One region of the Corynebacterium vitaeruminis DSM 20294 genome, then DNA from elsewhere that is predicted to be linked to it. Evidence: riboswitches for the same ligand, from Rfam matches in the RefSeq annotation. Region 1 holds a riboswitch; the other holds the start of a gene.
The links. Region 1 has a riboswitch for cobalamin ahead of B843_RS06050 (ABC transporter substrate-binding protein). Riboswitches for the same ligand answer to the same signal wherever they lie in the genome.
Positions count from the first base shown of each region.

Region 1 (15,583 bases):
TGCCACCCTCGCGCCCAACGACTTCTTCCTGCGTGCCATAATGCGCTCATTGTAGCCCGCACACTACCCACGCCTCGAACATTCCTTCGAGGCGAAAGATCAGCACCCACCCAATTTATGTGAAACGTCAACAATTCTCTGCTAGGGTGGGCCCCATGAATCAATCAAGTAAGCAAACCACCGACTGGGCCGGGGACGCCAGGAATGCCTCCCCCGACGGCGAATTCGTCCGCGACACCAACTACATCGGCGATCGAATAGTGGCGGATATCGACAAGCCAACGCAGCAACCGGACGGGACCTGGCACTGGTCGGCGACGCCGAACGCCTACCGCCTCGTCGCCGCGCGCGCCTGCCCCTGGGCACACCGCGCCGTTATCGTCCGCCGCCTCAAAGGCCTCGAGGGGGTTATCTCCCTTGGCCTGGCGGGCCCCACCCACGACGTGCGCTCGTGGACCTTCGATCTGGATCCGGGCGGCATCGACCCGGTGCTGAAGATCCCGCGCCTCCAGGACGCCTACTTCGCCCGCTTCCCCGACTACCCGCGCGGGATCACCGTGCCCGCGCTGGTCGAGGAGGCAACCGGCAAGGTGGTCACCAACGATTACCCCACCATCGTCAAGGACTTCAACGACCAGTGGAAGGCCTACGAGCGCCCCGGCGCGCCCGACCTCTACCCCGCTGAGCTGCGCGAGGAGATGGACCCGCTGATCAAGTACATCTTCACCGAGGTCAACAACGGCGTCTACCGCTGCGGGTTTGCGGGCACGCAGGAGGCCTACGAGGCCGCCTACCATCGCCTTTTTAACGCCCTCGACACCCTCGAGGAGCGCCTTGCTACCCGCCGCTACCTCGTGGGCGAGCACATCACGCTGGCCGACATCTACCTGTTCACCACGCTCGTGCGCTTCGACGCGGTCTACCACGGCCACTTCAAGTGCAACCGCAACCGAATCCAGGACATGCCCGCGCTGTGGGGCTACCTGCGCGACCTGTTCCAGACCCCCGGCTTCGGCGAGACCTGCGACTTCACCGAGATCAAGCAGCACTATTACAAGGTCCACACCGACATCAACCCCACGCAGATCGTCCCGCTCGGCCCCGATCTCTCCGGTCTATTCACCGAGCACGGCCGCGAGCGCCTCGGCGGCTCCCCCTTCGCCGACGGAGTCACACTCCCTGAGCCGCTGCCCGCCTCCGAGCGCTTGAAGAACCCGCTCCCCCAGCAGCAATAGCGAAAACCCGCGCCCTGGCAGCTGCCAGAAAAAGCGCGGGTTTGCTTTTGCTTGTCGACGCCTAGCGGTAGGCGAACTCAATCTCTGCAGAAGGCTCCACTCCATGAATAATGCCTGAGTAGAAGGAATTCGCTTGGTCTTTTAGCGCCTGGTTGTTTTCATCTAGCCGGGCATTGATTTCATCCTCGTTGAGAATTTCGTTGATCATTTCGCTGGGATCTTTTTTGGACGTGAGCCAGCTAAGAGCGGAGTTGTTTTCGATGGCTGGCTCGAAGTGCTCGTCCAAATGGCCGATAAAAATGAACTTGGGGATGGTTACCTTGTACTTATTGTCCCCTGCCTGCTCCACCTTGACGTCTTTTCCATTGATCCCCAGCTTTGCCCGGTAGGAATACTGCAGGTACACGGTTCGATCTGTAAATGGGAAGGAGAATCCCAGGGATTCCAATTGCTTTCGGTCGGACTTGAGACCTTGAATACCTAGGCTCAGGAGGACAACCTGCTCCTCGCGTTCGACTGCTTGAATAACCTTCGTGTCGCTCGTGGTTTCAGCCGTCTGGAACAGCGTCGCCTTGGGGACTACTCCAAACATGACGGTCGCTGCTCCCACCACGAGTCCGAGAAGCAATGCCATGGTCACACGCATCACCCAACGCCACGTTTTTGTCACCGACTTGGCAGTCTTTTGGGCTGAGCCACCGACAACTTTGGCGGCGTGGCGAAGATCGGGCATGGGGGATGAATCCTTGCGTGTGAGGGAAGGGCAGCAAAACGACTTGATAGTACAACCTGACCAGCGCAAACAAACAATCTACGGGTGTAGCACCCGCGCCGCCCCCACGACGGCCTCGGTGAGCCGCTCCAGCGCCGGGGACTCCAGCCGCCAGCGCTGCCAGAAGAGCGGTACCTCGAGGACCTGGTCGTCGACAAGCACGACCTCTCCCCTCCCGAGCAGCGCGCTGGCCTGCGCCTCGGGCAACAGCGCCCAGCCGAGCCCCACGCGGGCGGCCTCCATGAAGGCCTCGGCGGACGGGACCTGGGAGACCCGTCGCTGCCGGATCTGGTGCCCGACGCGGCTGATGAGGTCCTGGTCCTGCAGGCCGTCGCGAGGGCCGAAGCGGAGCACGGGGAGGTTAACCCAGTCGACCTCGCCGTTTCGGGTAAACCGGTCGAGCAGCCAGGGGGCGGCCACGGGATAGTAGTTCATGGATCCCAGCGGCACGACCTCGCAGCCGCTGACGGGATCCTGCTCGCGGGTGACGGCGCCGAGGACGTCGCCCTTGCGCAAAAGATCGAGCGTGTGGGCCTCGTCCTCGATTCGCAGCGTCAGGGTGGCGTCACCCCAGCCCGCCGCGGTGGCCAGCACCTCCTTGAACCAGGTGGACAGGGAGTCGGCGTTGACGCCGACGCTCAGCGGGATGTGGCCGAGCCCCTTGCGGAGCTGATTCTCGGTCTCGGCCTCGACGAGCGCCATGCGCCGGGCCGCCTGGACGAGGACCTCGCCAGCCTCGGTGACGGTCACCGGGGTCTCGCGCCGAAGCAGCACGCGCCCGGCGGATTTCTCCAGCGCCTTGATGCGCTGGCTCACGGCGGAGGGCGAGACGCCGAGGGCGTAGGCGGCCATTTCGAAGCTTCCCTCGTCGGCGATGGCGAGGAGAGTCTGCAGGTGAACGGGGTTCATGAAGCTATTCTAAACCACCTTGAAAAACTTTCATTTTACTTAATCATTCGGCGGGTGCACACTTTTCGTATGAACATCGCACTCTCCGGATTCCTCCTCGGCTTGTCCCTCATCCTCGCGATCGGCCCGCAGAACGCGCTGATCATTAAGCAAGGCATCAAGCGCCAAGGGATCGGCCCGATCATCACGGTGTGCATGCTCTCCGACATCGTCCTCATGATCGGCGGCACCGCGGGTGTCGGCGCGATCGTCAGCCAGGCGCCGATGGTGCTCGTCATCATGCGCTGGCTCGGCGCCGCCTACCTCGCCTGGTTCGGCTTCCAGTGCTTCCGCGATTCCTTCGCCAAGGACACCAAGGCGCTCGTCATCGACGAGCAAGAACCCGTGGGCCAACCCCTTTCCGGCGGGACCTCGGCCGTGGCCGTCGATACGCGAAAAGCAACCACGGTCCAGCAAAGGGCCTGGGTGAAGCCGGTCATGATGGCCCTGGCGTTCACGTGGCTCAACCCCGCGGCGTGGATCGACACGCTCGTTATGGTCGGTGGCCTGGCCAACCAGCACGGCGAGGTCGGGCGCTGGTACTTCGTGGGCGGGGCGCTCGTGGCGTCCATGATGTGGTTCCCGTCGGTCGGCTACGGCGCGGCCGCGCTGTCCGGCGTGCTCTCGCGGCCGAAGGTGTGGAAGGTGATCAACTTCGCGATCGGCTGCATCATGGTTTCCATGTGCCTACGGCTCATCTTCCAGTAACCACCCAAAAACTTATCCTTAGTGACGCCCCGAAAAATACCCCGCGAACAGGCACTTCGGCCGGTACGCGGGGTTTTCCCATCCTAAGGGAAGCTAGCCCTCGTCGTGCTTCTTCGACTCGGTGGCACCGGCCCAGAGGTTGATGCCGCCGTCGCTGGCTAGGCGGTCGATCTCGTTGAGCTCCTCGGTGGAGAACTGCAGGTTGTCGAGCGCGCCGAGGTTGTGCGCCAGCTGCTCCACCGACGAGGCGCCGATGAGCGCCGAGCTGACCGTCTCCGCGCCGTAGGCGCCCTGCTCGCGCAGGACCCAGGCGATGGCCATCTGCGCGAGCGACTGCCCGCGCCGGGCCGCCACGTCGTTGAGCGCGCGGACCATGGAGAGGTTCTTCTCGCTCAGCATGGACTGGGAGAAGGACTTCCCCGCCGCGGCGCGGGAATCCTCCGGCACGCCGTCGAGGTAGCGGTCGGTGAGCAGGCCCTGCGCCAGCGGCGAGAACGCGATGACGCCGAGGCCGTTGTTCGCGCAGGACTGCAGCAGGGACTCGCCCTCGTCGCCCGGCTCCTCGACCCAGCGGTTGAGGATGGAGTAGCTTGGCTGGTGGATGAGCAGCGGGCAGCCCTCCTCCTCCATGAAGTCGGCGGCCTCGGCGGTGAGGTCGGGGCCGTAGGAGGACACGCCCACGTAGCGGGCGCGGCCGGAGGCGACGATGTCGCGCAAGGCCAGCATGGTCTCCTGCAGCGGGGTGTCCGGGTCCGGGCGGTGGTGGTAGAAGATGTCCACGTGATCGAGCCCCATGCGCTTTAGCGAGGCGTCGAGGGAGTCGAAGAGGTACTTGCGGCTGCCGCCGAAGCTGTAGGGGCCGGCACCCATGTTCCAGCCCGCCTTGGACGAGATGACGATCTCGTCGCGGTGGCGGGAGAGGTCCTCGGCGAAGATGCGGCCGAAGTTCTTTTCCGCGGCGCCCTCGGGCGGGCCGTAGTTGTTGGCCAGATCGAAGTGGGTGATGCCGTGGTCAAAGGCGTAGCGGACGATCTCCCGCTGGGTCTGCATCGGCTTGTCGTCGCCGAAGTTGTGCCAGAACCCGAGCGAGATGGCTGGCAGGTAGAGGCCAGAGTGCCCGACGCTGCGGTACGGCATCGACTCGTAGCGGGCGGGGCTGGGCGTGTAGATAGGCTGGGCGCTGCGTGAGTAACTCATACTCCCAGTGTGCGCCGAATTCGCGGAAGTTGCCAGCACTTTTTGGCGGGCCCTCTTCCGCGGCACCTCACCGCCGCGCGGGCACCTGCCCGCACCCTACCCGCGCCCTGCCCGCACCCGCGCGGCTACATGAACGCCGCCACGAGGTTCTTCGTGTACTCGTCGCGCGCCGGGGAGAGCAGCTCGCCCGCGGGGAAGGCGTCCACGATCCGCCCCTCCCGCAGCACCGCGATGTCGTCGGCCATGAACCGGACCACGCCGAGGTCGTGGGTGATGAACAGGTAGCTCATCTGGTGCGCCTCCTGGAGGTCCTTGAGCAGGTTGAGCACGCTCGCCTGCACCGAGACGTCCAGGCTGGAGGTGGGCTCGTCGAGGATGATCAGCCCAGGACGTGTGGACAGCGCACGGGCGATCGCCATGCGCTGCAGCTGCCCGCCGGACAGCTCCCGCGGGTAGCTGTCGAGCAGCGCGGGGTCGAGGCGGACGGTGCGCATGAGCTCCTCGAGGTACTCGTCGAGCTGGCCGCCGGGGCACAGTCGCAGGCGGGCCTCCGGGTTGCAGCGCAGCGGCTCGGACACGCTCCAGCGCAGGTCGCGGCGGGGGTTAAATGAGCTAGAGGGGCTCTGGAACACCATCTGCACCCTGCGCAGCACGCGGGCCCGCGCGGCGGGCCGCAGGGAGAAGAAGGGCTCGCCGAAGAGCGAGACCTCGCCGGCGTCCGCGGGTTGCAGGCCAAGTACCGCGCGGGCCAGGGTGCTCTTGCCGCTGCCGGACTCGCCCACCAGCCCGAGGCACTTTCCCGTCGGCAGCGTGAGGCCGACCTCCTGGAGGACCTCGTGCCCGCGATAGCTCACGGACAGGCCGCGGACGTCGAGCGCGTTAGCCTTCACTGTTGACCTCCTCGGGGAGTCGTGCCTGCCCGCCGGCGATGCTGGGTACGGCGGCGAACAGGCGCCGGGTATACGGGTGCTGGGGCGCGGAGATGACGCGCGCGGCCGGCCCCGCCTCGACGATCTCCCCCTCACGCATCACGACCACCGTGTCCGCGCGGTTGCGCACGCACCGCAGGTCGTGAGTGACGAAGGTGATCGCGCACCCGAGCTCGCCGCGCAGGGAGTCGAGCAGCTCGAGGATGGCGTTTTGGGTTACCGAATCCAGTGCCGTCGTCGGCTCGTCGGCGATGACAAGCCGCGGCCGCGCGAGCAGCGCCATCGCCAGCACCACGCGCTGCAGCTGCCCGCCGGAGAGCTCGAACGGGTACCTCCCCGCCAGCGTCGGGTCGAGGTTGACCTTGCTCAGCGCGTCGGCGATCTGCGCGTTTGCACGTCGCTTGTCGACGCTAAAGTGGGCGGCCATCGCCTCCCGCATCTGGGCCCCGACCCGGTAGAACGGGCTGAGCGCGCTCGCGTAGTCCTGGAAGACGTAGGCGATGTCGGCACCCCGGATCCGGCGCAGCTCCTCGCCGGAGGCGGACAGGAGATCCGTCCCCGCGAAGTCGAGGCGCCCGCACTCGCGGCGCAGGCCCCGCGGGAGGAGGTCGGCGATCGCGAGCGTGCTCAGCGTCTTGCCGCTGCCCGACTCGCCGATGATCGACAGCCACTCGCCGGGCGCGACGAAGAGGTCCACGCCGTGGACGAGCTCCCTATCCCCCGCGCCGATCCGCAATCCGCGGACCTCGAGCAGGCTGTGGGTCTTTTCGTTGTGCGACACTACTTCTCCTCCTCCCCAGACGTGGTCCGGCCCAGCCGCAAGGCGAGCCGGTCCCCCACCAGGCTGGTGGCGAGAACGAAGAGGAAGATCGCGAGGCCAGGCGCCAGCATGAGCAGCTGGGTCTGGCCGAAGTAAAGGCGCCCCTCGTTGAGCATGAAGCCCCACTCCGGGACGGGCTGTGGCACGCCGAGCCCGAGGAAGGACAGCGAGGCCACCAGCAGCACGATCTTGCCCAGGTCGACCGTGGCCAGCGACAGCACAGGTCCCCAGGCGTGCGGGACCAGGTGTCCCACGACGATGCGCCCAGTGCCCGCGCCGGAGATCCGCGCCGCGGTGAGATAGGTCGCCCCGCGCTGCTCGCGGACGATGGCGCGGACGAGCTTGGCGTAGCCCACCCACTTCACTGCCACGATGGCCAGCAGCAGGTTGACGTAGCCCGCGCCGAGGATGCCGGTGATGACGATGGCCACCACGTATTCCGGGAAGGAAAGAAAGGCGTCAGAGACGCGCATGACGCCCCAGTCAAGCCACTTTCCTTTAATTCCGGAGAGCAGGCCCAGGGTTGCCCCGACGAGGATGCACAGGACGATCGCGGCGAGCGAGATCCCCACCGTGCGCTGGCCACCGGCCAACACCCGGGAGAACAGGTCGCGGCCGAGCTGATCGGTGCCCAGCCAGTGCTGCCCACTCGGCGCGGCCAGCACGTTCCCCAGGTCGACGGCGACCGGGTCGTACGGCGCGATCCACGGCCCGAGCAGGACGAGGGCGACCAGCGCGAGGACGAGGGCCACCTGCCATCCCAGCGAGCGAGAGGATTGTAGAAGCTTCATCACGCCCTTTCACCCGCCTTCAGGGAGGGGTCGATGAGCCGACAGGCGACGTCGACAAGCTGCATGACTGCGATGACGACCACGCCGATGACGAAAACGAAACCCTGCACGACCGGCCAGTCGCGGCGGCCGATCGCCTCCATCACCATGCTTCCCAGGCCGGGCAGGCCGAAGACGACCTCGACCACGACCGAACCCGACAGCAGGCTGGTTAGGCTCACGCCCAGCATGGTCACGATCGGGACCAGCGTGCCGCGCAGCACGTGGCGCCGCTCGATGGTGGAGGTCTTCAACCCCCGGGCGCGGGCGGCGCGGACGAAATCGGAGTCCGCGACCTCGATGAAGCGGCCGCGGAACACCTTGATGAACGGCGGCGCGATCGCGACGGCGAGCACCACCGTGGGCAGGATGAGCCCGCGGCCCCCGTGCCAGCCGGAGCTCGGCAGCCAGCCGAGCGAGACCGCGAAGAGCGAGATGAGCAGGAGGCCCAGCCAGAAGCTGGGCAGCGCCGCGCCGACGTAGCACAGTCCCAGAATCAACTTATCAAGGAGCGAGCCTTGATACTTCGCGGCCAGCCAGCCGAGGACAAGCACGAACGCCACCGCGAGGACCAGCGAGGCCAGCGAGAGGTTGATAGTGATGGGCGCGGCCTTCGCGATGTCGCCCGTGACGGTGTGCCCGCTGAAGTAGGAGTCGCCGAGGCTGCCGCGCGTGAGCCCGCCAAGGAAGCGCAGGTAGCGCTCCGGCCACGGCCGATCGAGCCCCAGCTCGTGCCGGACGCTGGCCACGTCGTCGGTGTTGACCGCGACGGTGTCCGTGCGCAGGAGCGAGAGCGACGCGTCGCCGGGCGCGATCGAGCCGACCCCGAAGCTGACAATCGTGAGGAAGAGGAAGCTGAGGACGATGCCCAGCCCCCTCCTGCCCCACGCGCGAAGGCTAGGACGCAATGTCGAGGTCCTTCGTGATGAGCGGGTACTCGTGCTCGTTTGGCGGGGTGACCCAGCCGCTCACGGAGGTCTTCAGCGCCGCGGAGGTGTGCGGGAAGACGATGTAGGAGTTCACGGTGTGATCCTGCAGGTAGGTGCCGATCTCCTGGACCTGCTTCATGCGCTCGTCCTGATCGATGGTCGTATTGAACTTGTCGATCATGGTGTTGAGCTCCGCGTCGTTGTACTTGCCGTAGTTGAGCGCGCCGTCGGAGGCGTAGGAGCTGGAGACGAAGTAGGAGCCGTCGCCGCGGGTCGTGGTGTTGAGCGCGTAGGTGGCGATGTCCCACGGCTCTGCCTGCAGGAACTCGTCGATGTTATCGGGGGTCACGATGTTCAAGGTGATGCCCACCTTCTTCGCCTGGTCCTGGATCGCCTGCGCGATGAGCGGCAGCTCGGCGCGGGCGGTGTAGGTGGCGATGGTGAAGTTAAGCGGCGCGCCGTCCTTGGTCACCTGGCCGCCGTCGACGCTCAGCCCTGCGTTCTTGAAGTATTCCAGCGCCTTGTCGACGCCAAAGGCGGGCGCCTGCCCGTCGATGGCGGCCGGGGACGACGGGGAGAACGGGCCGACGGCGACCTCGCCGTTGCCCTTGAGAATCGAGCTGTTGATGCCTTCGCGGTCAATGAGCGCATCGAAGCCCTTGCGGAACTCCTCGTTCGACCACAGGGAACCCGACGCAGGGTTAGCGTAGTTGTACATGAGCTCGTAGACGCGCGAGGAGGCCACGGTCTCCACCTTGATGTCGTCGGAGTTCAGCGCGTCGAGGTTCTCCAGCGAGGGCCGGAAGATGACGTCCGTCTGGCCGGACTGGAGATCCATCATGCGGGTGTTCGCATCCTCATTGGCGGTGAGCGTCGCCGTGTCCAGCTTGGCCTTGCCGTCCCAGTAGTCGGGGTTGGCCTCGAGCTCGCCAGCCTGGGCGATGTCGAGGGAGGTGAACTTGAAGGCGCCGGTACCCACGGGGGCGGAGCCGGAGTCATCGACGTCAGTGATCACGGCGTTGTAGTGTGCAAAGGCGGAGGGCAGGGTCGCCAGCGGCTTCGTCGTGACCACGCTTAAGGTTTTGCCGTCGGCGGACATCGACTCGATGGGCAGGCTCTTGGCCATCGCCGGGTTGACCTGGATGGCGTGCTCGATGCTCTTCTTCACGGCCTCCGCATCCATGGCCTTGCCGTTGTGGAACTTCACGCCGTCGTGGAGGGCAAAGGTCCAGTGAATCATGTCCTGGGAGTCCCAGCTGTCGGCAAGCCACGGCTTGAGCGTGCCCTCCTGGGAAACCTTCGTGAGCGTCTCGAACGCGCCCGAGCTTAAGAAGTAGGGGTTACCCACGGTGTGGGGGTCGGTCGTGTCCGCCTTGTAGACGGTCTCGACGTTAAGGTGCTTCTCCCCCGCGCCCCCCTGATCCTGGGAATCGCTCACGCTGCAGCCAGCCAGCGCGATGGCCGATGCCACAAGCACCGTCGCCAGTCGCTTCAATCGCATGTCGCCTTCTTTCCGATGCTCCTCGGCATCACTCGTGCACTCCCTTCCGGGAGAAAGTGTAGGACAAAAGCGCCTCGCGTAACCGGCGATCTGACTCACGGCCCCGCCCCTCGATGACCGAGTGCGGGGTCGCTCACAGTGGCGGGACCGTCGCGGATTTGCACCGCGTTCCCCAGCGCGCAAAACGCCCCGCGGGAGCGGGGTCACCGAGGCACGACGTGTGAATTTCAGTAGAAACCCACTACTGAAAACCTCTATCATTTTAGCGCCTCGGCGGCGCACGACCTAACCCCCGCCTCAAGCCCCCTCATTCAGGGTATGCTAACCAACTTTTCCGCGACCCCGGGACGACGCAAGCCCCGCTCGGCGCGGCGCGCGCTGCAACGGGGCTTGAGGCTTGAGTCCTAGGGCTTGCTTCCTACTTCAGCTTCTGGGCGATGAGCTTGTTCACCTGGGCCGGATCAGCCTTGCCGCGGGTGGCCTTCATGACCGCGCCCACGATCGCGCCGGTGACCTTCTTGTTTCCGGCCTTGTACTTCTCCACGATGTCCGGGTTGGCGGCGAGCGCCTCGTCGACGGCCTTCTCGATGGCGCCGTCGTCGCGCACGACCTCGAGGCCGCGTGCCTTGACCACCTCGTCCACGTCGCCCTCACCGGCGAGCACGCCGTCGACGGCCTGGCGGGCCAGCTTGTTGGTGAGCTTGCCCTCCTTAACCAGCGCGATGACGCGAGCCACCTGCGCCGGGGCGATGGACAGGGCGTCGAGCTCGACGCCCGCCTCGTTGGCCTTCTGGGAGAGGTAGGCGACCCACCAGGAGCGCGCCTCGGTGGGCTCGGCGCCCGCCTCAACGGTCTCGACGATGAGGTCGAGTGCGCCGGCGTTGACGAGGTCGCGCATCTCCTCGTCCTTCAGGCCCCACTCCTTCTGGATGCGGGCGCGGCGCACCCACGGCAGCTCCGGCAGCGTAGCGCGGATCTCCTCGACCCACTCCTTCGGCGCGATGACCGGCGGCAGGTCCGGGTCGTTGAAGTAGCGGTAGTCCTCGGCGGTCTCCTTCGGGCGTCCCTTGGAGGTGGTGCCGTCGGTTTCCTGGTAGTGGCGGGTCTCCTGCACGATCTCGCCGCCGTCCTCGAGCACCTGCGCCTGGCGCTGCATCTCGAAGCGCACGGCCTGCTCGACGGACTTCAAAGAGTTGATGTTCTTGGTCTCGGTGCGGGTGCCGAACTCCTTCTGGCCGATCGGCCGCAGGGAGAGGTTGGCGTCGCAGCGCATGGAGCCCTGGTCCATGCGGGCGTCGGACACGCCGAGCGCCTTGACCAGGTCGCGCAGCGCGCCGACGTAGGCGCGGGCCACCTCGGGCGCGCGCTCGCCTGCGCCCTCGATCGGCTTGGTCACGATCTCGATGAGCGGGATGCCCGCGCGGTTGCAGTCGACCAGCGAGGTGGTCGCGCCGTGGATGCGGCCGTCGGCGCCGCCGATGTGGGTGAGCTTGCCGGTGTCCTCCTCCATGTGCGCGCGCTCGATCTCCACGCGCCACGGGGTGCCGTCGTCCAGCAGGACGTCCAGGTATCCGTCGTAGGCGATGGGCTCGTCGTACTGGGAAATCTGGTAGTTCTTCGGCTGGTCCGGGTAGAAGTAGTTCTTGCGCGCGAAGCGCGAGGACTCGGCAATCTTGCAGTTGAGCGCCAGGCCGATCTTGATGGCCCACTCCACGCCCTTGGCGTTGACCACGGGAAGCGCGCCAGGCAGGCCGAGGGAGACGGGGTCGACGTTGGTGTTGGGCGCTGCGCCGAAGTGCGCGGAGGGCGCGGAGAACATCTTGGTCTCGGTCGCCAACTCGACGTGCACCTCAAGGCCCATCACCGGATCGAACTTCTCAAGGACCTCGTCGTAGTCCATCAGGTCGTACATAGCGCTAGTCATGCGGACAATACTACTATGCACCGATTGCACCGTCGCCTAGACCCCGTCGGCTGCTTTCGCATTTGCTTATCGACGAAAAACCCATCCCGCGAGCCCGCGGAAAAGGGGAATCGGGCCGGTTTCTGTGGATAACTCTCCCCTGCCGTCTCACCCAGTGGAACCATCCACAGATTTCGGGCCCTGCCCGCGCCCGGCCGAGACACGCCGCGTATGCCGCCGTAGCGTGCGAGGGGAACACACCACCGAGCGACCAAGGAGTCACCGTGTACCCGCTGTCCTTTCTGCCCACCCCGCCGCTGACCGTCTTCCTCTCCGAGCGCGGCTGCTACCCCGCCGCCTACCGCGAGCAGCTGCTCGTCCGGCGCCTCGTCTCCGCCTTCATGAACGGCGCGTTGCTCGACCATTCCGGGCTCCCCGGCGCCTACGGCGAGCTCGCCGACGACGTCCGGCTCTGGCTCGAGGAGCGCGAGTCCCATCGCCAGGAATGGCGCCATTGGCTAAGGCTCGCCGCCGAAGGGCGCCCGGAGTACGACGGTCCGATCCTCCTGGACGACCCCCTGGATGGGTACGTGCAGCTGCACTACCTCGTGGCCAAGGCGCTGCTGCGCTTCCCCCTGATCGCCGACTACGCGGTAGAGGAAGGCTTGCTCGCGTTCGAGAAGCTTTTCCCCGTCGCCCCGCGGATGCACGGGCTCACCGACATGGAGGCACGCCGCGCCGACGGCGCGATTGCTCAGGCGCTTCGAAGGCTCGACCCCGTCGAGGAGTTCCTCCGCCCCAGCGATCTCGCTGGCTGCATCTCGGAGCAGATCGAGGCCGTGGAAGCACAAAGGCGCACGCCCACCGGTGAATGCCAGCAGGCGTGCGCCTAGAAAAAGCTCAGGCTTTAGCCGAACAGCGCACGTGCGGTGCGGTAGCGGCCCTCCGGGACCACCTTCAGCGAGCCGACTGCCTCTTCCAAGGAGATGAGCTCGATGTGCTCGCCGTGGAGGGCGACCATCTTGCCGAAGTCGCCGGTGTGGCAGGCGCGCGCGGCGTGAACGCCGTAGCGGGTGGCCAGCACGCGGTCGAAGGCGGTCGGGGTGCCGCCGCGCTGGATGTGGCCGAGCACCGAGGTGCGCACGTCGTGGCCGAGGCGCTTCTTGATCTCGTCGCCGATGACCTGGCCGATGCCGTTGAAGGTCTGGTGGCCGAACTGGTCCACGCCGCCCTCGGCGAACTCCATCGTGCCCTCCTCGGGCAGCGCGCCCTCGGCGACGACGATGATGCCGTACTTCTCGCCCATCTGGAAGCGGCGCTCCATCTTCTTGCAGATCTCCGCGATGTCGAAGGGCTGCTCCGGGATGACGATGTAGTGCGCGCCGCCAGCCATGCCGGCGTGCAGGGCGATCCAGCCCACGTGGCGGCCCATGACCTCGACGATCATGACGCGGTTGTGGGACTCCGCCGTGGTGTGGAGGCGGTCGATGGCGTCGGTGGCCACGGAGACCGCGGTGTCGAAACCAAAGGTATAGTCGGTGCCGTTGACGTCGTTGTCGATGGTCTTAGGCACGCCGACGACGGGGATGCCGTTGTCCGAGAGCCACTGGGCGCCCTTCAGGGTGCCCTCGCCGCCGATCGGGATGAGCGCGTCGATGCCAGCGTCCTCGAGGTTGGCCTTGATCCGGTCGAGGCCGCTCTTGAACTTATCGGGGTGCAGGCGACCGGTGCCGAGGATCGTGCCGCCGCGCAGCAGGATGCGGTCGATGTTCTCGTCGTCATACAGCTGGATCCGCTTGTCTTCCATGAGGCCGACCCAGCCGTCCTCGTAGCCGACGACAGTCGAGCCATACTCGGAACACGTACGAACGATGCCACGGATAACGGCGTTGAGGCCTGGGCAGTCACCACCAGAGGTCAAAGTTGCAAGTCGCATGAAGCCAAGTTTAGCGCCCCAGTTTCGCCCATGCCCGTTCGGGCACTGTGAGATTGCAAGTAGTGACAAATGCCACCGACTCTCTCCCGGGAAGGGCCGAAAAGGCGTCGCATGCCCGCTTTTGCACCCGAGTAGGCACCCCCGCCCGGAGGCTCCCCGGAAACTCCCACCCGTCCGCCAGAATGTCCACAGCCACAATCCCGGCCCCTCCGCGATAGTGGCGACTACCATCGCAAGGTATGAGCTCAAAGATTTTTAACCTGAAGAAGCCAGAAGACGTCAGCACCGCCAACGTCGAGCTAGTCGGCCTCATCGGCGGCTGGCTGGTCGCCCGCGAGACCGGCATCCGCCCCCTCGGCGGCGTGGTACTTGCCGCCGCGGGTGTGTGGGCGGGCCGCTCCTGGCTGGCCAAGACTAACCCGGCCACGACCGCAGCCCTCGCCGCCTTGTACGTCGGCGCCTTCGGCGCCTCCCACCCCTTGGCCAAGAAGATCGGCGCTTGGCCGTCCGTCCTCGCCGTCACCGCGGTGAGCTCCGGCGCGGCGTGCGTCCTCTCCGATATCAAGAAGAACGACTAGATATTTCCCCCAGGGGCTCGCCGCTTGAGCGGCGCGCCCCAGTTATTTTTCCTGCGCCTCCCACTCGGCAAGCAGTTCCCGCTTGGTGGCCTGCCAGACGTCCTCGGTCGCGCCCAGCCGCCAGTAGCCGGAGATCGACGCGTCCTGCTTCGCCACCGATCGCTCCACGAACAACAGGCGCCGGACATCCTTGACCATTTCCGCCACACCGTGCACGAACCAGCTGGTGGGAACATCGGGGAAGCTGGACCCGCGCAGCTTTTCCACGAGCTTCGCACCCGGCACGGCATCGCCTCGCTCGACCCACTCGAGCTGCACCCCCTCGGGGAGCTGTTCCAGATCGCAGCTGGGCGTCGACAAGCGAATGCGGCTACCTGCATCGGCGATCTCGATGAAGACCTGCGCGCTGGCGCCTGCTGGCAGCTGAGTCATAGCCTCCGCGATGGCGGGCGCGGCCGACTCGTCGCCCGCGAGAACGAAGTGGGAGTACCCCGGCGCCGGGCGCCAGGCCCCACCCGGGCCCAGGTAGGCGATCGTCTCGCCGATCCGCGCCGTGGCTGCCCAACGACTGGCCAGCCCGGTGTCGCCGTGCTGGTAGAAGTCGATGTCAAAGGTGCCTGCCGCCGGGTCCACGTTGCGCAAGGTGTAGGTTCGCCGCACCGGCTGCAGCTCGCCGGGGACGGCTTCCTTGATCTCCCGCAGGTCGAAAGGCCACTCGTAGCCTGCGCCCTCCGGGATAAACAGCAGCTTCACGTACCGGTCGGTGGGGGCCTCGGACACCGGATCGGTTCCCACCATCGCGGGCGCGTCGAAGCTCAGCCGCACCATGTTCTTTCCGATCTCGGTGCGGGCACGCAGGGTGGCGGGCCTTGCCACCATCTTCCGGCCCTTGCCGGGGCCTCGCCCCGCTTCCGGAGCCCCGCCGCCTTGCATAGTGCCTGTTTGCTGCTCGTTGCGCGCCATTTCTCTCCCTCTCGTACCCGGAGGCGTTCGTACACCCCGATTAAAGTTAGGTTAGGCTATCACAAATGTGTGCTCGATTTCTAAGCGGGAACGAAAGAGCACACCGCAACAGAAAGCGGGCGGCGCCCGCCTTGGACGCCACCCGCCCGCAATGGAGTTTTCTCCGCGTGAGGTTCCTGCTACTCCTCGAAGGTGGAGGTGTCGATGACGAAGCGGAACTTCACATCCCCTGCGACGACGCGATCGTAGGCCGCGTCGACGTCGTGGACGCCGATCTTCTCGATGACCGCGCCGATCCCCTTCGAGGCGCAGAAGTCGAGCATCTCCTGGGTCT
Region 1 is NZ_CP004353.1:1,297,456-1,313,038, reverse strand. Features, by position in the region: gene B843_RS06100 (HNH endonuclease family protein) at 1-39, opposite strand, end outside; gene B843_RS06095 (glutathione S-transferase family protein) at 156-1,235, shown strand; gene B843_RS06090 (hypothetical protein) at 1,297-1,968, opposite strand; gene B843_RS06085 (LysR family transcriptional regulator ArgP) at 2,047-2,916, opposite strand; gene B843_RS06080 (LysE/ArgO family amino acid transporter) at 2,986-3,663, shown strand; gene B843_RS06075 (aldo/keto reductase) at 3,757-4,860, opposite strand; gene B843_RS06070 (ABC transporter ATP-binding protein) at 4,986-5,750, opposite strand; gene B843_RS06065 (ATP-binding cassette domain-containing protein) at 5,740-6,570, opposite strand; gene B843_RS06060 (ABC transporter permease) at 6,570-7,400, opposite strand; gene B843_RS06055 (ABC transporter permease) at 7,400-8,347, opposite strand; gene B843_RS06050 (ABC transporter substrate-binding protein) at 8,337-9,869, opposite strand; cobalamin riboswitch at 9,933-10,096, opposite strand; gene gatB (Asp-tRNA(Asn)/Glu-tRNA(Gln) amidotransferase subunit GatB) at 10,288-11,793, opposite strand; gene B843_RS06040 (hypothetical protein) at 12,057-12,665, shown strand; gene B843_RS06035 (6-phosphofructokinase) at 12,680-13,708, opposite strand; gene B843_RS06030 (hypothetical protein) at 13,948-14,286, shown strand; gene B843_RS06025 (siderophore-interacting protein) at 14,329-15,165, opposite strand; gene B843_RS06020 (NAD(P)-dependent alcohol dehydrogenase) at 15,429-15,583, opposite strand, start outside.

Region 2 (15,583 bases), 450 kb from region 1:
CGATACATGAGCACCACCACGTAGGTGAGGGCTTCTGGCACGCCGATGCGGCTCGCCCACGAGATGAACTCCGACATGGGCGTGGTGAGCGTGAGCACCATCATCGAGGCCGTGGCAACGAAGCTGCGCACCATGACCACCAGCGCCGGGGCGACGCCCGCCGGGTTGATGCTCACACCGTGGGAGTTGACGGTGAGCATGAGCGGGATGATGCCCAGCGCGATGAACACCGCCGGGGCCAGCACCAGCCCCACGTACAGCCGCAGCGGCACGCGCGCCGCGAAGGCGAGCGCGATAACCGTCACCGCCACGAGCGGGACGCCCACCTTAGGCGGCAGGACGAGGACCTCGATGATGAGCCCGATGAACAGCAGCAGCTTCTCGCCGACGTTGACGTGCGCCCACGCGCTCTTGGCTGCCGCCCTTTCCAGGGGGTTCATGCGGCTACGCCACGGTGGACTGCGGGGCGCCCGCCGCCTCGAGCAGCTCCTTGTCGCGCTTGTTGCGACCGCGGTAGTTGCCCAGCGCGAAGCCGAGCACACCCGCGCCGAGCGCGGCCTGGAGCGCGAAGAGTCCGGACTCCACCTCGCCGGGCAGCTCGCCGGCGAGCGGGTGGAACCACTGCTCGTAGCCCGGGTCGTGCTCCTCGACGATGGTCTCGGCGCCGGCGTCGGTCCCGCCGAAGGGCTCCTCGGAGTCGGAGGAGCCGAAGTGGAAGAACATCGGGAAGGCCGCGATGACGACCGCGAGCGCGATGAGGGTGATGGTAACCAGGCGTGAATTCTTCTTCATGACGTGCTCCCCCTATGCCTTGACCTGCGGCTGGTCGGAATCTGCGGTGACTTCTTCGGGCGTCGACTCGGGCACGGCCCCCACCTCGGAGGGCATTGCCACGCCGAGCGTGATGAGCTCCTTCGGCGCCAGCGCGCGAAGGGAGCGGATGATGAGCACGGTGACGATCGCCTCAACGACGGCCAGCGGGAGCTGGGTCGGCGCGTAGAGCGCGAGGAAGGACACCGCCGCGCCCCCGACCGAGTCGGTGTGGTGCGCCAGCGCCAGCTGCAAGGCGGTGACCACGTAGGTGGACAGGTCGGCGGTGAACGCCGCGAAGAAGATGCCCACCTCCAAGCTGGCGCCCCACTTGCGCGCCAGCTTCCACGTGGCGTAGCCCACCCACGGGCCAACGATGGCCATGGAGGTGACGTTCGCCCCCAGCGTGGTGATGCCGCCGTGCGCCAGCAGGATCGCCTGGAACAATAGGACAATCGTGCCGATGAACGCCATGACGGGAGGTTTGAAAAGGACCGCACCAAGCCCCGTGCCGGTGGGGTGCGAGGAGGAACCCGTCACGGACGGGATCTTGAGCGCGGAGAGCACAAAGGTGAAGGCGCCCGCCGCGCCGAGCAACAGGCCGGTGTCGGGCTTTTCCTTGATCTGCTTATTGACCTGCATCGCGCCGTGAATCACGAATGGTGCCGCGACAACGGTCCAGCCGATGGCGTGGGAAACGGGGAGGAACCCCTCTGCGATATGCATTTGTTTTCCTTCTTACTGCACCCGGGTCCCCGCGGGTGGAAACGTACAGTCGTCGCAGCCGGTCTCCTGGCTTGTGGCCTCGGCAAAAATCCGACCGCCCCTTCCCATCCGAAGACAGTGGGGCACACGTGGTCGAAGCCTTGGTCAGCCACATACAGTGGCGGGGTCCGCTGCCGGATTCTCACCGGCATTCCCGTTCACTGCGACACACGTAGTATAAACCACCACCTAGGTCACTTCCCCTATCTGAGGGACTTTTCCACTAACGCATTTCGCTTGTCGACGCCTACGGCGCGGTCACCAGCGAAGCGTCGACAAGCAATGCAATAGCATGGGGTAATGGAAAAGCGCGCCTCCACCGCCTGGATCTACCTCGCCTCCGCGGCGCTTTCGATGTTCGGCAACGCCGTGGCGGGCATCGTGTGGCCGTGGCTGGTGCTCGAGCGCACGGGCAGCCCGCAGGCGGCGAGCATCGTCGCGGCCTCGATCGCCGTGCCCTCGCTGCTGTTCGCGTACTTCGGCGGCAACCTCATCGACTCGGTGGGGCGAAAGCCGATGTCGATCGTCTCCGACATCATCTCCGGGCTCTCGGTCATCGGGCTGATCGTGGTGGACTCGACCACCGACCTCACGCTGGGCTGGTTCATCGCGATCGGCATCATCGGCGCGGTGGGTGATATCCCGGGCATGTCGGCGCGCGCGGCGCTGGTGGGCGACGTGGCGGTGGCCAGCGGCAAAGACGTGCCGTTCCTGTCCGGCCTCAACCAGGGGCTCGGCGGCATCAGCTTCCTCCTCGGCCCGGCCGTGGCCGGATTCCTCATGTCGGCGCTGCCGATCCAGAACGTCCTGTGGATCACCGCAGGCTGCTCGCTGGGCGCGGCCGGGCTCACGGCGCTGCTGCGGCTGGGCGCGCCGGTCGCCGCGGACGAGGCGGAGGAGGCGGACTTCGCGGGCTGGCGCGGCTGGCGGGCGGCGCTCGGCTTCCCCGTCGTGCGGATGCTCGCGGTCAACACACTGCTGGCGATGGCGCTGGTCACCCCGTACCTCTCCGTGCTGCTGCCCGCCCGCTTCCAGGCCTCCGGGCAGCCCCACCTGCTGGGCGTGTCGATGTCCGCCTACGCGGTGGGCATGCTGCTCGCGGGGCTGGTGGCGACGAAGCTGGCCAGCCGCGAGCGGCTCACGTGGGCGCTGGGCATGTCGCTGTACATCGCGGGCTTCGGGCTCATGGGGTTCCTGCACTTACCGTGGCTGGTCATCGCCGGCATGGCCGTGTCCGGGCTCGGCGGCGGCGTGCTCAACCCCCTGCAGATGGTGGTGGTCACCGAGTCCGTCCCGGAGCAGATCCGCGGGCGCACGTTCTCGATCTTCATGGCGATCTCGCAGGTGGCTGGCCCGATCGGGCTGGCGGTGACCTCGGTCGTGCTGGGTTTTACCACCATCTACGCGATCGCGGCGGCGCTGGCCGCGTTGTGGGCGGTCTTCGCCGTGGTGCTCATCGCGTGGGGCCTGCGCCTGCTTAAGGTATAGCCATGACGCTTTCGTTTAGCCCCGCGCCGCAGCCTACCGCCACCGTGCTGGTCTCCCACGGCTACGCGGAGCATTCCGGCCGCTTCCGCCCGCTCATCGACGCCCTCAACGCCGCAGGCCTCGACGTCTTCTTCTACGATCACCGCGGGCACGGGGTCAACCTTGCCACTCCCCTCGCGGTCGATGTCGCATTGCTTATCGACGATCACCTCACGGCGCGCGCCGAAGTGGCCGGGGACAAGCGCACGGAAAAGGTCTTCTGCTTCGGCCACTCGATGGGAGGGCTGGTCACGGCCGCGTCCGTCCTGCGCGACCCGGAGGGGGTCGCCGGCGTGGTGCTCACCGGCCCGGCGTTCCTGCCGCTGCCGCACGTGTCCCCGCTGGCGGCGCGGGCGGGGCTGGCGCTCGCGCGCCTTGTGCCCCGGCTGCCGACGGTGGCACTCGACGCCTCGCTGCTCTCCCACGACCCCAAGGTGGTGGCGGCCTACCAGGCGGACCCGATGGTCTACACCGGCCGGGTCCCGCTTCTGACCGGGGCCAGCATGGCCGCGGAGGGGTACCGCTTCCTCTCCCGCGTGAACGAGTGGCCGGACGTCCCGGCGCTGGTCATCCACGGCGAGGCGGACGGGCTGGCCGACATCTCGGGCTCGCGCCGGTTCGCCGCCGCCGCGCGAGGTTGCACCTTCAACCCGATTCCCGGCGCCTACCACGAGGTGCTCAACGAGCCGGAGGGGCCGCATCTCATCGACGAGATCTGCGGGTGGATCGTTGGGCATTGACCAACTAACGGGGGCGGGAGTATGGTTATCTCACCGCGAATTAGTTGGCACAACCCCATGATTCGCGGGGTGCAACGGGGTCGATGTGGTTTCGACTGCGTGCATTAAGCCAGGGGAAGCGTGCCGGTGCAGGCTAGAGACCACCGTATAAGCGTCGTAGCGATCAATAAACGCAGAGAACAACTCTCAGCGTGACTACGCCCTCGCTGCCTAATTTCAGCGACGCGTGTCTGTCAGCCTAGGCTCCGTTCCTGGCCTAGATCCTGGCATCGACTAGGGAACTTGCTCTTTGATCGAGTCATCAGGGTCAAAGGGGACTCCCACTGCTGACTGGGCCCATCATCCGGAGGTGTTTGCCCCATCCGGAGGGTCGAGCAGAGATTCCGCGCGAACTGCGCACGGAGAAGCCCTGGCAAGGTGACGTAGGACCCGGGTTCAATTCCCGGCGGCTCCACGGATAAGCCCCAGCTCACGCCCGTGAGCTGGGGCTTTGTCGTATCGGGTAGGCTTTCGGCATGGAACAGTTATGGGAAGATTTCATCAATGCGATGGACGCCGGGGACACGGCCACCCTGCGAAGCCTGCACACCCCGGATGCCACGCTCACCCACATGACCGGGCACATTGCCACGCTTGACGAGTGGATGAGGGGCATCGATCGCGGCGACTTCGTCTATCACCGCATCGACGTGCGCGGGGTGGAGTTCGGCGACGGCCGCATCGTCGGCCGGATCACCACGGGGATCACCGACGACGGGTCGGGGCAGGCCTGGCCGCTGCGCGTGGAGATCGACGTGGCAGAAGTCGGCGGGCAGCCGAAGGTGGCGGCCTCCCGGGTGAGCTTGGACCGCTCGCCTTGGCGTCGATAAGCGAAAAACTACCCCCGCGCGAATGGCATGCGGGGATCGGTTGCCATTATCGTGAGAAGGATTTCACGACTCTTGGCCAAGGAACCTCATGACTAACACCGTGCGCACGCTGAGCTTTTTCAACAACAAGGGTGGGGTCGGCAAGACGACGCTGTCGACGAACGTGGCCCACTACTTCGCGCTGCAGGGCCTGCGCGTGCTCTACGTCGACTGCGACCCGCAATGCAACGCCACCCAGCTCATGCTCAGCGAGGACCAGACGGCGGACATCTACGGCTACCACGACGAGGCCGACGACGACGTGGCGTTTCGGCGCTCCCTGTCCCGCTCGGTGGTGTCGCTGTTCCTGCCGCTCATGGAGGGCGAGCCGAGCATCGACCACGAGTTCCTAGCCGTGCGCTCGAAGCGGTTCAAGGTGGACGTCCTGCCCGGGCACCCCGCGCTGTCGCAGATCGAGGACGTGATGAGCGACGCGTGGTCGGCCGCGAAGGGCGGAAAGACCGGCGACTTCCGGCGCATCCACTGGGCTGGGCAGCTGGCCGCGGCGGTGGAGTCCCGCGACGACTACGACGTGATCTTTTTCGACGTCGGCCCCAGCCTGGGGCCGTTTAACCGCACGGTGTTGCTGGGCTGCGACGCGTTCGTGACGCCGACTTCGACGGACCTGTTCAGCTTCCACGCCTTCGGCAACCTCTCGCGCTGGTTCGACGCGTGGGTCGCCGAGTACAGCGAGATCTCCGAGCGGTGCATCGCCGCGTGGGGCGCGCACGCCTTCGACCTAGAGCGGAAGCTCTCCCCGCTGCGGCTGCCCGGGCGCGACGGCCGCGCGCTGCGCTACCTCGGTTACACCACCTTGGAGTACGTCAAGCGCAAGGCCAACGGGCAGGAGCAGCTTGTGGGCGCGTTCGAGCGCTTCCGCGGCCGCTTCGCCGACGAGGCCGCGCGGATCGGGCGCAGCCTGGGCTTCGAGCAGGACGACTACATGATCGGCTACGTCCCGCAGATGCACTCGATGCCCGCCACCGCCCAGGACGTGCACTCCCCCATCGCGGGGCTGGAGTCCTCGGACGGGGTGCGCGGCGCGCAGCTCAACCAGCGCGACAACTACGTGGCCAACATCCACCAGCTGGCCGGCGAGGTGCTCGGGCGCTTCCAGGAAGCTACGCGCCGTACAGCTGTGCCTGCGTCTGCGCAATGACCGGTCGCATGTCGCGGCCGCGCAACTGCGAGATCTTGTCCAGCGTGGCGTGAAGGGCCGCGGTGACCGCCTCAGGGTCCGGCGCGGAGCCGGGGCCCTCGGGCAGGTCGGTCTCGAGCAGGAGGCGCCCGGCCGGGACCTGGCGGACAAACGCCCGCCCGCGCTTGGATTCCAACATGCGGGGGTTGATGGAGACGTAGCCGCCGCGGCGGACCAGCCGGGTGAGCTCGTCGCTCGTGCCCGAGAACCAGTGGAAGACCGGCGTCGCCTGGGTGCCGGAGGCGTCGAGGGCGTCGAGGACGTCGGTGGCCGCGCGCACGGCGTGGATGGACATGACGTGGTGCTCACCTAGGCGGGAGAGGATGCCGTCGAGGACGCGGCGCTGCAGGGGGGCGTTGGCGGCGCGCCGGGGGCCAAGGTCGAGGCCGATCTCGCCGATGAAGCGGGTGCGCGGCAGCGCTTCGGCGAAGACGGCGAGCTCGCCTTCCACCTGGCGTTCATCGGTGATCCACCAGGGGTGGAAGCCCAGCGCGTAGCGGGCCGGGGTCGCCCCCTCCTGGGCCAGGAAGGCCGAGGGCAGGAGGGTCTGTGCGACGACGGCCACCTTGGCGTCGGAAAGCGAAGCGACGATGCGAGCGGGATCGGTGACGAAGTCGAGGTGGAAGTGGGTGTCGAGCAGGACCGTCATTGGGCTGCGAGCGCCTCCTCGCGGGAGCGGTACAGGCGCGGCGGGCGCGGCATGGGCTCGAGGCCGGACAGGCGGCGGATGACCTTGCCCGCGATCATCTGCCCCATGATCGGCGGCATGTAGCTCATGGAGCCGAGGCTCTCGCCCTTAGTGCGGGCGCCGGGCGCGCCGGGTTTTTGCGGCGGCTCGGTGGAATAGAGCACCTCGACGCCCTTGATGCGGCGCTTCTTGCACTCCAGCCGGATCACCTTGGTCAGCGGGCACACGGCGGTCTTGCGCAGGTTGGAAAACTGCAACTGGGCCGGGTCGAGGCGGTTGGCCGCGCCCATGGAGGACAAAAGCGGCACGGCGTGGCTCGCGCACCAGTGGGCGATGGCGAGCTTCTGCGAGACGGTGTCGATGCAGTCGAGCACGTAGTCGGGCCGAGGCAGCGCGTCGAGGGTGTCCGCGACGTTGTCCGGGGTGAGAAAGACCCGGCGCGCGTGGGTGACGCAGGCGGGGTTGATCTCGTGGACCATCCGGGCCATGACCTCGGTCTTGACCTGGCCGAGCGTGGAGGTAAACGCCAGCGCCTGCCGGTTGATGTTGCTTTCCTCGACGACGTCGCGATCGAGCAGGATGAGCGTGCCGACGCCGCTGCGGGCGAGCGCCTCGGCGCAGGCGGACCCCACGCCGCCGAGCCCGATCACCATGACCGTCGCGTCCTTGAGGCGTCCGAGCCCCTCTTCTCCCAACAGCAGCCGAAGCCGTGCGTGACGCTCCACCGCGCCTCCTTCTTTGTTCGTTAGCTCGCGCTAGCCCGCGCTAGCCCGCGTTACGCAGCGCGGTGGCAAGACCGTTCATTGTAACCTGAATCGTCTTGGACACGAGGAAGGAGTCGTCGCCAGCGCGGTAGCGGCGCAGCAGCTCCAGCTGGATGGCGTTGAGCGGCAGAAGGTACGGGTAGCGGCGCTTGAGCGAGCGGGCCTGGCGCTGGTTCTCCGCGGTGAGGTCCTTGTTGCCGGTGACCTCGAGGTAGACCTTCTTGGTCAGCTCGAACTCCTCGGCGATGAGGGTGTAGATGCGGTCGGCGATCTGCTTGTCGTCGACCAGGTTGGCGTAGAGGCGGGCCAGCGAGATCTCGGCCTTGGCCATGACCTGAGCCATGTTGGACATGACCGAGCGGAAGAACGGCCAGTCGCGGTGCAGGGCGCGCAGCTCCTCCCAGCGGGAGGCGTCCTCGCCCGCCCAGCGGGTCACGGCGCTGCCCACGCCGAACCAGCCGGGGACGTTGGTGCGCGACTGCGACCAGGACAGCACCCACGGGATGGCGCGCAGGTCGGAGATGGCGGTGGTCTGCTTGCGGGCGGCCGGGCGCGAGCCCAGGTTGAGGTCACCGATCTCGTGCAGCGGGGTGGACTGGGTGAAGTATTCGATGAAGCCCGGGTCGCCGACGAGCTCCTGGTACTTCTGCCCCGACAGGTCGGACAGCTCGCGCATGATGGCGTAGGCGCGGTCCGGGTCGGCGATCGGCTCGGTGTCGGTGAGCGACGCCACCAGCGCGCCGGAGACGAAGGCCTCCAGGTGGCGGCGGGCGGTTTCGGGTGCGCCGTACTTGGCGGAGATGACCTCGCCCTGCTCGGTGATGCGCACGGAGCCGGACACCGCGCCCTTGGGCTGGGCGAGGATGGCGTCGTAGGTCGGTCCGCCGCCGCGACCGACGGCGCCGCCGCGACCGTGTGCCAGGCGCAGCTCGATGCCGTGGGCGTTGCACAGCTCGACGAGGGCCAGCTCGGCGTCGTAGAGCGCCCAGTTGGCCTGGAGGTAGCCGCCGTCCTTGTTGGAGTCCGAGTAGCCGAGCATGACCTCCTGCACGTCGCCGCGGGCGCGCAGGTGCTCGCGGTAGAAGGGCACCGACCACAGCTTCTCCAGGATCCCGGCGCCGGCCTTGAGGTCGTCGATGGTCTCGAACAGCGGGACCACGTCCACCTCGCGCAGGCCGACCTCCTTGAGCAGCACCATCGGCTCGAGGATGTCCGAGACGGTGCCGGTCATGGAGATGATGCAGTGCGAGACCGACTGCGGGCCGAAGTTGCGCACAGCCTGGGCCGCGGCGCGGAAGATGCCCAGCTCCTTCTCGGTGACCTCGCTCATGGGCGCGGCATCCGGGAACAGCAGCGGGCGCGGGGTCTTGAGCTCCTCGACGAGCAGCGCGATCTTCTCCTCCTCGCCGAGCGCGCGGTAGTCGTCCGAGCGACCAGCTGCGGCGAAGACCTCGGTAAGCACGTTCTCGAAGGACTCGGAGTTCTGGCGCAGGTCGAGCGTGTAGAGGTGGAAGCCGAAGGTGGTCACCGCCGAGCGGATGCGGGCCAGCCGGTCGTCGGCGATGACGTCGTCGTTGAACTGGCGCAGCGAGCGGTCGATGGTGTCGAGGTCGCGCTTGAACTCCTCCGGCGAGGCGTAGGCGGCGGCGTCGACCTGGGCGACCTTCTTGTCGCCGATCTCGTGAAGGTTGGCGCGCACGCGGTTGCGGATGCCGTAGATGGCCCGGCGGTAGGGCTCGTCGACGCGGGACTCCCAGTCGTTGTGGGCGGCGTCGGCCAGCGCCAGGAGCTCCTTGGAGCAGGAGGAGTAGCGGTCCGAGAGCGACAGCTCGCGTTCCAGCTCGCCGAGCTGCTCCTCGTAGAAACGCAGCACGGTCTTAGCGGCGTTGCGGGTGGCGTACGTCAGCGTGCGCGCGTTGACGTAGGGGTTACCGTCGTGGTCGCCGCCGATCCACGAGCCGGGCCGCACCACCGGCACGTCCGGGACCTGCATGCCGAAGGTGTCGCGCATGTTGTGGCGGATCGCGCGGTTGAGCGCCGGGACCTGCTCGAGCAGGGAGAGCTTGTAGTAGCGCAGCCCCACGTCCACCTCGTCCTCCAGGGTGGGGCGGGCGATGCGAATGAGCGCGGTCTGCCACAGCAGCGTGATGCGCAGGTACATCTCGCGCTCGATGCGTGCCATGTCGCCACCGTGGTGGGACTCCTTGAGCAGCTGCTTGATGCGGTTTTGGGTGTCGAAGACGGTGCGGCGGCGGGTCTCGGTCGGGTGCGCGGTGAGCACCGGGGCGACCTTGGCGTTGCGGACGACGGCGGCGGCGTCGGCGCCGGTCACGCCCGCGTCCTTGAGCTTCGCGAACGTCTTGCGCAAAGACACCGGCGCCTCGACGGACTCGTCGGCCAGGTCCTCGGCGAGGTTGGCGATCAGCGCGAAGTAGCAAAACGAGCGCGCGACCAGGTTGGTCTTGGTGATGTCCAGGTCGCGGAAGATACCCATCAAGTCCGTGGGCTTGGCGTCGCCGTGGGCGATGTCGAAGGCCATCCGGCGGGTGGCCTCGACCAGCTCGAATACGTCCTCGCCCTCCTGCTGCGCGATCACCCGCCCCAGCACCCGGCCGAGCAGGCGGATGTCTTCGCGGACTTGATCTGTAGTTGTCACGGGAGGGGCCTTTCTAGCGAAAAATCGAGCGTATAGCGGACATCACTTTAGCAAGCCCCTCCCGCTTCGGGGGTGAAGTTTCTAGAACTCGGGCTCGAGCAGCTTCATCGCCTGCTCGTAGGCCGACTTCGCCTCCTGCTCGCTCATCGGCCCCACGCACTCGCCCGCCTCGGCCGGCATGCCGTCCGAATAGGGCGAGGAATTGCAGAAGTAAAAGTCCTTGCCATCGCTGAAGATGCCGGTCCCGTTCGAGGCGTCTACCGCTTTCATTTCGCCTGTCGACGCTTCGCTGGTGGCCTCCGCGCCGGACGTCTGCTGCGCAGACGCCTCCGACGACGAGGGCACCGCGGCGCTGCTCGACTGAGCCGTGGTCGTGGCGGAGGCGGCGGTCGTCTCGGTCGAGCTGGACTCCTCGTTGGTCGAAGAACAGCCCGCGAGGACAAGCGCCGCGGTGGCAAGAACCAGTAGTCGTTTCATGTACCCCAGAGTAGGGCATGGGCACCGTTGACGCCGATTGATCACGTGCATAGCATTTGAAGTATGCGTACGGGTTCCGACCTTACAGCCCGGGCGCGCATCCGCGACGTGACCGTCGCATCGTTCGCTGACGAGGGCTTTTCCGCCTCCTTCCGCGCCATCGCCGCCCGCGCCGGGGCTTTCGCGGGCCTTGCCACCCCCCACTTCGGGCCCGAGGACGCTTTGCGCACGATCTCGACCTCCTCGCGGCGGCCCACACTCGAATTGTTCACCGAAGGCGTCCTCGCCGACCGTTCGCTGCTCGACGACCACGTCTCCTACCTCGAACGGAGAACTCATGTCCACGGCGATCAAGATTGAGGGCCTTAGGAAGCGCTTCGGAAAGATTGAGGTGCTGCGCGGGCTCGACCTGGAGGTGCCCACCGGCCAGGTGACCGGCTTCCTCGGGCCAAACGGATCGGGCAAGACCACGACGATCCGCATCCTGCTGGGGCTGCTGCGCGCCGACGGCGGCCGCGTCTCGCTGCTCGGCGGGGACCCGTGGGCTGACGCCGTGCGGCTGCACCGCGACATCGCCTACGTGCCCGGCGACGTGACCCTGTGGCCGAATCTCACCGGCGGCGAGGCGATCGACATCCTTACCCGCCTCACCGGCTCCTACAGCGCCACCCGGCGCGAGGCGATGCTGGAGCGCTTCGACCTCGACCCGACCAAGAAGGCGCGCGCCTACTCCAAGGGCAACCGGCAGAAGGTCGCACTGGTCGCGGCGCTGGCCTCGGACGCGAAGCTGTTCATCCTCGACGAGCCGACCAGCGGGCTGGACCCGCTCATGGAGGCGGCGTTCGCGGAGTCGATCCGGGAGATCCGCGCGGACGGGCGCTCGGTGCTGCTGTCGAGCCACCTGTTCGGCGAGGTGGAGAAGCTGGCGGACACGGTCGCGATCATCCGCGACGGCGCGACCGTCGAGGCGGGCACCATGTCCCAGCTGCGCCACCTCGCGCGCACGCAGGTCGCGGTGGTCCTCGACGGCGGGCCGGGGCGGCTCGACCAGGTGCCGGGCGTGCACGACTTAGGCGTCGACGGCGATCGGGTAACGTTCGCGGTCGACGAGGCTGACCTGCCCGGCGTGCTGGCGGCAGTCTCGGCGTTGGGCCCGCGCTCGATCGTGGCCAACCCGACCTCCTTGGAGGAGCTGTTCCTGCGCCACTACGGCGACGAGCTCGCCGCCTTGTCCAAGGGGGCACGGTCATGACCGGGCTATCGACGATGATCCGGCTGGTGCTGCGGCGCAACCGGGTCCGGCTCGTGGTGTGGCTGGTCGTCCTCGTGGGGATGTACCAGTACATCGTTTCCTACTACAAGCAGACCTTCACCACGCAGGCCTCGCTCGATGAGTTCGCGGCGCTGTCCGCCAGCCCCGGCATGCGGGCCATCACCGGCCTGTCGCCGGCGGCGAACACCATGGGTGGCGCCGTGTGGACGAAGGGCTGGATGACGGTGGCGCTCGCGATCGCGATCGGGATGGTCTTCCTGGTCACCCGCTCCGGGCGGGCCGACGAAGAGACCGGGCGCACCGAGCTGCTGCGCTCCAAGGCACTCGGCGTGCACGCCTACTCGGCGGCGGCCTGGCTCGTCTACGGGACGCTTAGCCTGCTCGTCGGCGCGGGGCTGACCGCGGTGTCGTGGGCGGGCGGCTTCGGGGCGTCGGGCTCGCTGGTGCTTGGCGGGGCGACGTTCGGCGCGGGCCTGGTGGGCCTGGGCGTGGGCGCGCTGGCCGGGCAGCTGGCGGCGACCTCGCGCGGGGCAAACTCGCTCGGCTCGGCGGTGATCGTGGTGTTCTACATGCTGCGCATGAGCGGCGACATGGGCGACGGCACGCTCACCTGGGCCTCCCCCATCGGGTGGGCGCAGCAGATGCAGCCCTACGCGGCCAACCGCTGGTGGCCATTCGCGCTCCTCGTGCTGCTCGCGGCCGCACTCCTCGGCGTGGCCTGGGTGCTGGAGGCCCGGCGCGACTTCGGCGCGGGGCTGCTCCCCCAGCGCCACGGGGCCTCGCACGCGCCCGCCCGCTGGGCCACCCCGCTCGGGCTCGAGCTGCACCTGCAGCGCAACCCGATCATGGGCTGGACGCTGGCGGTGGCGCTGTCCGGGCTCATGTTCGGCTCGGTGGTCACGGCCATGACCGACCTGTTGGATGACACGAACGTCGCCGCCCTCCTGCGCGGCGAGGGGGTCAAGGCGCTGGTGAGCCTGTTGGTGTCGATGATGGCGCTGCTCACGCTGGTGTTCGCGATCCAGATCACGGTCTCGCTGCGCAAGGACGAGGCGACGGGGCTCGTCGACGCGCAGATCACCCGCGCGGTCTCCCGCGCGCGCTGGGCGCTCGAGCGGCTGCTCATCCCGGCCGTGTGGTCGGCGGTACTCCTGCCGCTGGGCGGCGCGGTCATCGCCGCCAGCTACGACCGCTCGCAGGTGGGCCGCCTCGCGCTCGCGGCGCTCGCGTACTGGCCGGCGGTCATGGTGCTGGTCGGGCTCAGCGTTTTCCTGTGGGGCTTTGCACCCCGCTTGTCGACGCCTACGGCCTGGGGGCTCATGGCCGCGATGTGGTTTCTCACGATGTTCGGCGAGGTCTTCCGCCTGCCGGAGTGGTTCCTCAACGCCATGCCGCTGGCGGCGACCCCCTACATGCCCTTCGAGGAGATGAGCTGGACCCCGCTGGTGGTGATGACGGCGATCGCCTGCGCGCTCACGGCCGCCGGCGTGTGGCGGTTTACCACCCGCGACATCCAGACCAACTAGTGGGTCCAGGTCTGGACCGCGCCCTCGTGGCCGGTCATGACGGTGGTGACAATGACGGCGATCGCGGCGATGGCCGCGAGCACCTTCAGTATCGTCGCCGCCGTCTTCGACTTGCCCAGCCAAAGCAGGACAACCAGCACGACGACGAGGGCGGCGAAGGCAAAGACGGAGGCCGTCATGTAGTTGGCGAACTGGGCGTGGTCGGCGAGCTTGCCGGGGTCCTCCTCGGAAAAACCCATCGCCTTGAGCAGGCCCTCTCCGGTGGAGCGGGCGAGGATCGTCGAGGCCACCGCGAGGACGGCGAAGCAGCCGTTGGTCACGCGCCAGGCCTTCGTGTCGGGGCGGACGAGGGAGACTAGGAAAACGAGGGCCGCGACGGGGACGGCGACGACGGCGAGGTGGACGAAGAGCGGGTGGGCGGGGATGCCGCCGATATTTTCAAGCATGGTGCGAAACTAAACCCGCGCCGGGGACTTCGCAACTTTTTAGCCCATGAGTGCCAAAACGTGGGTGATGAGGATCTTGGCGATCATCGCCGCCGGGTACACCATGGCGTAGCCGAGCTCGACCCGCTGGTCGGTGTGGGTGCGGTTGTTGGCGAACGCCAGGATCGCGGGCTGGGTCTGCGCACCGCCCAAGATGCCAGCGGTCTTCGTCGCGCCGATGTGCAGGACCCGGCGCATGACGATGGCCAACCCCGCGGCCACGATCGTGGTGATCACGGCGCCTAGGAGCAGCAGCTTCCACCACGCGTCGGACTCGAAGGCGCCCAGGATCTGCCCGCCCGCGTTCGTGCCCGCCTGGGCGAGGAAGAGCAAAAGGCCCAGCTCGGCGAGCACGGTGTTCGCCGAGTGCGGCAGCGCCGTGATGAGGCTGCCCACGCGCCCGATCCGGCCCATGACCAGCGCCACGATGAGCACGCCCGCCGCCGCGCCGAGGCTTAAGGAAAAGCCGCCCGGCAGCGGGATGGCGAGGTGGCCGACGTACATGCCCGCGGCCAGCCCCAGCCCGAGCGAGACGGGGTTGATGTCGGTGAGCCCCTGGGAGGAGTCGCCCAGGTACTCCGAGATCTCGCGCATGTGCTCGACTGGGGCCACGACGCGCACGCGGTCGCCCAGCTCGACGACGAACTCCGGGACGGCCACGCGGTCGTGGTCGGCGCGGCGCACGCGCGAGATTCGCGCGCCCCAGCGGGAGGTGAGCTCCCGGTTGAGGTCGTCGATGGTGTGCCCGGCCAGCTGGTGCTGGGAGATGGTGATCCGCCTGAAGTCGAGGTCGTGGCGGTCCTCGGTGAGTGCTTGCGGGGACTCCCGGCCCGCCGTCTTCAGCACCGCCTCCAGGTGCGCGGGCTCACCCACCAAGGTGATGACGTCGCCCGGGAAGAGGATGTCGAACATGCCGGGCAGCTCCACGTCGTTACTGCCCACCCGCCGCAGCCTGGTCACCTGCACGCTGTTGCCGCCGATGTCGACCACCTCCGCCACGCTCATGCCGCCCTTGCGGGTGACCTGCAGGTTGACCTGCACCACCGGCACCGCGGTGTCGTCGTCGTTTCCGGCACCGCGCAGCACGAGCACCGTGGCCACCATCATGCCGACGACGCCGAACAGGTAGGCCACCGCATAGCCGACCGTGGCCTGGGCGTCGTCGCCGGTGGCCTCCGTCGCCGCCGCGAGCGCCGGCGTGTTGGTGATGGCGCCTGCGAACGCGCCGGAGACCATCGCGATGTCGAGGTGGAAGGCGTAGATACCCAGCCCCCACGCCGCGACCGCCGCGGCGGCGAACACCCCGATCATGCTGAGCACGGGCGCGGTCGCGGTGCGCAGCGACTTGAAAAACGTCACGCCGGAGTTGTTGCCGATCCCAAACGCGAAAAGCACCAGCCCCAGCGTTCCCACCAAGGGCGGGACGCTCACCCCGGAAACGACCGCGGAAAACGCGATGCCGAGGAACAACACCGCGGCCGCGCCGAGGCTGATGCCGCGGACCTTGAAGCTGCCGAGCGCCATGCCGACGCCGATGAGCACGAAGACGAGCAGGAGGGGCTGCTCAGCCAAGTAGTGAAGCACGTTTCCATCATGGCACTAGCCCGCCATGGCCGTCGACAAGCGACAAGTAAACTGGTCGCATGATTGACGTATTCGACACCCATCTGCACATCATCGACCCCGCCCACCCGCTCATCGAAAACCAGGGCTACCTGCCGGAACCGTTCACGGCGGCCGACTACCTTGCCTACCCGCTGGGCGAG
Region 2 is NZ_CP004353.1:843,084-858,666, reverse strand. Features, by position in the region: gene cbiQ (cobalt ECF transporter T component CbiQ) at 1-440, opposite strand, end outside; gene B843_RS04045 (energy-coupling factor ABC transporter substrate-binding protein) at 445-792, opposite strand; gene B843_RS04040 (energy-coupling factor ABC transporter permease) at 805-1,536, opposite strand; cobalamin riboswitch at 1,576-1,756, opposite strand; gene B843_RS04035 (MFS transporter) at 1,876-3,063, shown strand; gene B843_RS04030 (alpha/beta hydrolase) at 3,066-3,842, shown strand; RNA gene ssrA (transfer-messenger RNA) at 3,919-4,299, shown strand; gene B843_RS04025 (nuclear transport factor 2 family protein) at 4,358-4,711, shown strand; gene B843_RS04020 (ParA family protein) at 4,812-5,909, shown strand; gene B843_RS04015 (TatD family hydrolase) at 5,872-6,597, opposite strand; gene B843_RS04010 (tRNA threonylcarbamoyladenosine dehydratase) at 6,594-7,361, opposite strand; gene ppc (phosphoenolpyruvate carboxylase) at 7,402-10,056, opposite strand; gene B843_RS04000 (lipoprotein) at 10,138-10,533, opposite strand; gene B843_RS03995 (hypothetical protein) at 10,597-10,893, shown strand; gene B843_RS03990 (ABC transporter ATP-binding protein) at 10,871-11,785, shown strand; gene B843_RS03985 (ABC transporter permease) at 11,782-13,332, shown strand; gene B843_RS03980 (DUF2231 domain-containing protein) at 13,329-13,778, opposite strand; gene B843_RS03975 (aspartate:alanine exchanger family transporter) at 13,818-15,389, opposite strand; gene B843_RS03970 (amidohydrolase family protein) at 15,461-15,583, shown strand, end outside.
Region 2: it holds a riboswitch for cobalamin, as region 1 does, so the genes downstream of both, B843_RS04040 (energy-coupling factor ABC transporter permease) here and B843_RS06050 (ABC transporter substrate-binding protein) in region 1, are expected to answer to the same signal.